DNA from 2 places in the Pseudomaricurvus sp. ABR4_320 genome. Region 1 is predicted to be linked to the other one. Evidence: riboswitches for the same ligand, from Rfam matches in the RefSeq annotation. Region 1 holds a riboswitch; the other holds the start of a gene.

Region 1 (2,201 bases):
AGCGCATACTATTCCACAGTCTATCAGGGAGGAGTTCGTTACACGATTAACCCTTCATTGCAAATCTATGCCAGCTACTCCGAATCGTTTATTCCACAGTCCGCCTATGATGCTACCGGCAACCTACTCGAACCCGAAACCGGAGAAGGTTATGAAGTCGGTATCAAAGGCAAATTGTTAGATGAGAGCCTGACTTACACCGCCGCTTACTTTGATATCGATAAGACCAACGTCGCAATTACCGATCCCAATTTCCCATTGGCGTCCATAAATGCAGGAAAGCAAAACTCAAAGGGTGTGGAAGCAGACCTCTCTGGTCAGATTACCGATCAAATGAGCCTGATTTTCAGCGTAGCCTATATGGATACCGAAGACGAATACGGCGCCCCGCTGCCCAATGCGGCGGAAATGACATCCTCAGCATTTATAACCTATCAAATCACCGACGATTGGGATGCCAGTATTGGCTATGAACATGTCGGCAAGCGCGAGACTGCAGGTTATGAGATAGATACACACACAATTCTCAATGCTGCCGTCGGCTATGGAGCAGGCCCTTGGCGAGCACAATTAAACCTCACGAACTTGACCGACGAACGCTATCTGGATGCGCTATCCTACGGCAACATTGCCCGAGGCAACTATGCCGGAGCACCGTTTGCAGGCAAACTGACGGTGAGTTACAGCTACCAGTAACAACAGCTACTCAGTCTATTAAACTACCACCATGATGCTGTGGTCGCTATCGACTCTGGACAAGCCATGGCCGGATGGCTAACCTTGCCATTGCTGGTGGTGCAGTCGCATGTTTTTTACCTACGACTGCCTGAAAAGGGAATCCGGTGAAAATCCGGGACTGACGCGCAGCGGTAATGGGGAACAAAACCAACACGCCGAAAGGCAAGGCACTGCTATAGCAAGCGGGAAGCTGTTGGTTAAGGCCAGTAACTGTGTTTACAATGCCCCAGAGTCCGAAGACCTGCCAGTGTACATGGCTCTCGTCTTCGCGATTCAGGACGCCAGCACGACTCGACGAAGACGCTTGACTACTCGGTTAACATGTCTACGCGTCGCGCTTTGCTGCACCCATTTTTCGAAGACACGCCCTTTTAAGATATTCGACAGGAGTGTGTCACTATGCGTATTTTACCCTATATTCCCCTTGCTTTCTTGACCTCCTGGGTATATGCCCAAGACTCGGAGACTTTGGAAGAGCTTATCGTTACGGGACAATATCTGGAGGAGTCAACTCCTCTAACTCTACAAGAATACGGCAATCAGGTAACCGTGATTTCTGACGAAGTCATGCTCGAGCGCAATTTTGTCGATGTGACTGATGCTCTAAAGACAATGGTTCCGGGTCTGCATATTTCCCCTAAGAATGGGCCCTTTGATTACTTTTCCGCATCCCTGCAAGGGGCCAGAAGCCAGGATATCCTCTGGTTGGTCGATGGCGTGCGCATAACCAACCGACTTTATAATGGTACCAGCCCTCTGGACACGATTCCCGCACACATGGTTGAGCGTGTGGAAGTTCTCAAAGGTGGTCAAGGTATATTCTACGGTACCCAATCGGTCAGCGGTGTGGTCAATATTGTCACAAAAAACTTCACCAATGAAACCACAGGCGCTATAGGAGCAGGGGTAAACAGTAATGATGGCTACAATCTGAATGCCTACGCTAGCGGTGCTAAGGGAGACCATCAATTTGTTATTTTTGGCTCAAAAGACGATGCCGATGGATATACACCTTTCGATAAAGGCGCTTTTCAGCCGAGCGCGACCGATAGAGATCGTGGCTACGATGTACGCACCGCAGGAATAAAGTACAGTTGGAACATTTCTGATAGCACAAGACTATCCGCCCAATACCAACACACCGATGCAGACCTGGATTATGCTCGCCCGAACCTTAATCATAAAACCAAAAATGCCCGCGAGGAGACCATAGCCACGATCAAGCTGGATACGGAATTGACTGAACAAATTCAGCTCTACGTGAAAGGCTACCGCCACACCTGGGACACCGACTACACGCGTTTGTACAACGAGCTTGACGACAACGGCGCGCTAACTGGTGGCATCACTACCATCAATGACAACACCTACTGGGGCTATGAGGACTACGGCTTCAACGCCATGGCAGAATTTCGCCACGGTGAGCTGTTTGAGTATGTGCTTGGATTTGATCAACAGAACTA
Region 2 (2,201 bases), on a different contig from region 1:
CGGCGTAGGGAGCTGGGTGAGGACATTTCCACAAGCCCACCGTGAAAGGATAAATCGACGACACGGCAGCGCCAGCGCATGCCGCGTCTGAGAAGGTTAGCGCGCAGAGTGAGTGGGCACCGGGGAAAGCAGCGTCGATCTTGGCGACCACGAAATGAGTTGGGCAAAATCCGTCCTTTAATGCAATCGGTGTTTGACGGCCATCTCCTGATATTCCTCCAGGATCTGATCACTGTTGCCCAGATTCAATTCCAGTAAACGGCGTAAATGGCGGCCGCTGTCTAAATCCAGACAGTCGTATTCCATGGCCCAGGCACTGCCGTCCCAGCGTCTGAGCGTGGCGGCCACCTTGATATCCAAACCGGAAGAAAGGTGCAGGGTCGCGAGCACTCTGTCGCCAGGATGCAAGCCTCCCTTTTCGAGTTGACCAATGCGCAGGCTGGCCAGGGAGATGTCCTGCAGCTCGCCAGCCCAGCGCTGGCCGCCACGGCGTATCTCTGAGGCGCAGTGGAATTCGATGCGGCTGAACAAACGGCGATCTTGATGGCGGTTCTGGAACTGATGCATGGGAAATCTCTCCTATCTCAGTAACGTCAGCGGGGTAGAGCAGTGGTCTTTTCAGTGTAGAAAACCATCTCGCAGTCTGCTGCATTTCTTGACTGTTTGATGCGCTGGCGCTAGTCTCCCGGCTTTCGACAGGTGCCAATCCTCATTTGGATGGGTTAAACGGGAAGACTGGTGCGCCAGTGCGGTATCAACCGCCTGCAACTCCAGCGCTGCCCCCGCAACGGTAATTTTCTGTGCGCCATACCGGCGGTTGTAAGAAGAGAGCCCGACACCGGCCAGTTGGAAATACGCCTCGTGCTCCAGGCATGCCAAAAGCTGAGGTGCTCAACGATGAAGCGGAGGGCTTTATCTGTGGAAAATAGGCAGTGAATACGCCTGTTTCATCTCTCTGGTGACTCCACGTTTTACCCTCCCTCAATCCCCCTTTAGCTGGAAGACGGATCTTTCCGTTTATTCCAAAGTCGATTGAGGACTACCATGATAAACCGAATTTCCCTGCCGGCCGTGTGTTGGGCATTGGGTGTTTTGACTCCTGTGTCGGCGTTTGCCGAAACACCCTATTCTGAAGAAGTAATGACATCGGCACATCGATTGCCCATTCCCGCTTATCGACTGGGTGCCTCGGTCAGCGACTTGTCTGAGCAGCAAATCGAAGCCCGTGGCCAATTGAACGTGGCAGATCTCATGCGATCCATGCCGGGGATTGCTGTCAGCAACAACGGTGGGGCAGGTAAATCAACGTCATTGCGGATTCGTGGTGAAGAAGACTACCGTACCGTTGTCTATCTCGACGGTGTAAAAATGTCGGATCCCAGTGCGACGCAGGTATCACCTCGCCTGCAGCATATGCTCACCTGTGGTTTGGAGCGCATCGAAGTGTTGCGCGGCCCCCAGGGTATGATGTACGGCGCCGATGCCGGTGGCGTTGTCAATCTCTACAGTAAATCGCCCGAAGCGGGTTTTGCCAGTGACCTGAGCGCCGAAACCGGACGCTATGGCACCACGGAATTTTGCGGTAATGCGCGGGGTATCAGTGGGCCTGTCAGCTATTCGCTATCGGCGGCAGATTTTTCCACCGATGGTTATAACACCCGCAGTGATGATGTCATTGTCGCGGATGATGATGGCTACGAAAACACAACGTTTCATGGTGATGTTTCGGTACAGCTGGCCGAGGGCATGAGTCTGCGGGCAGTGGGTCGCCATGTGGAAGGGGAAAACGAATACGACAGCGGTGCGACGTCGACGGATCGGGAAGACGAGTTCGATCAGAACTTTGGCCGTTTGGCGTTTAATATGGATCGCGGCCAGTTCACCAACAGGCTGGGTGTTGCCCGTAATCGTGTCGTTAGGCACTACTACCAGGATGGCGAACTCAGCTCATCGACGCCCAAGTATCTGTCGTTATTGGATCAGGCCAATTATCTCGGTAGCTATCGTCTGGACAGTGGCGACTACTTGATTTATGGGGCAGATTACGAACAGCAGCGCGATGAACTCAACGAGACTGAACAGGATCAGGTCGGTGCTTATGTTGAATGGCAGGGGCATCTGGGGGAGAATTTTTATTACAGCACCGGAGTGCGTCACGATGACAATGATGTCTTCGGTGAGCACACCAGTGTGCGCTTGAC

The links. Region 1 has a riboswitch for cobalamin ahead of ACXAFR_RS01550 (TonB-dependent receptor plug domain-containing protein). Riboswitches for the same ligand answer to the same signal wherever they lie in the genome.
Region 2: it holds a riboswitch for cobalamin, as region 1 does, so the genes downstream of both, ACXAFR_RS12670 (TonB-dependent receptor domain-containing protein) here and ACXAFR_RS01550 (TonB-dependent receptor plug domain-containing protein) in region 1, are expected to answer to the same signal.

Annotation. Positions count from the first base shown of each region.
Region 1 is NZ_JBSWVF010000001.1:368,445-370,645, forward strand. Features, by position in the region: gene ACXAFR_RS01545 (TonB-dependent siderophore receptor) at 1-696, shown strand, start outside; cobalamin riboswitch at 774-1,001, shown strand; gene ACXAFR_RS01550 (TonB-dependent receptor plug domain-containing protein) at 1,138-2,201, shown strand, end outside.
Region 2 is NZ_JBSWVF010000005.1:266,336-268,536, reverse strand. Features, by position in the region: gene ACXAFR_RS12680 (PilZ domain-containing protein) at 1-167, opposite strand, end outside; gene ACXAFR_RS12675 (PilZ domain-containing protein) at 178-567, opposite strand; cobalamin riboswitch at 681-861, shown strand; gene ACXAFR_RS12670 (TonB-dependent receptor domain-containing protein) at 1,045-2,201, shown strand, end outside.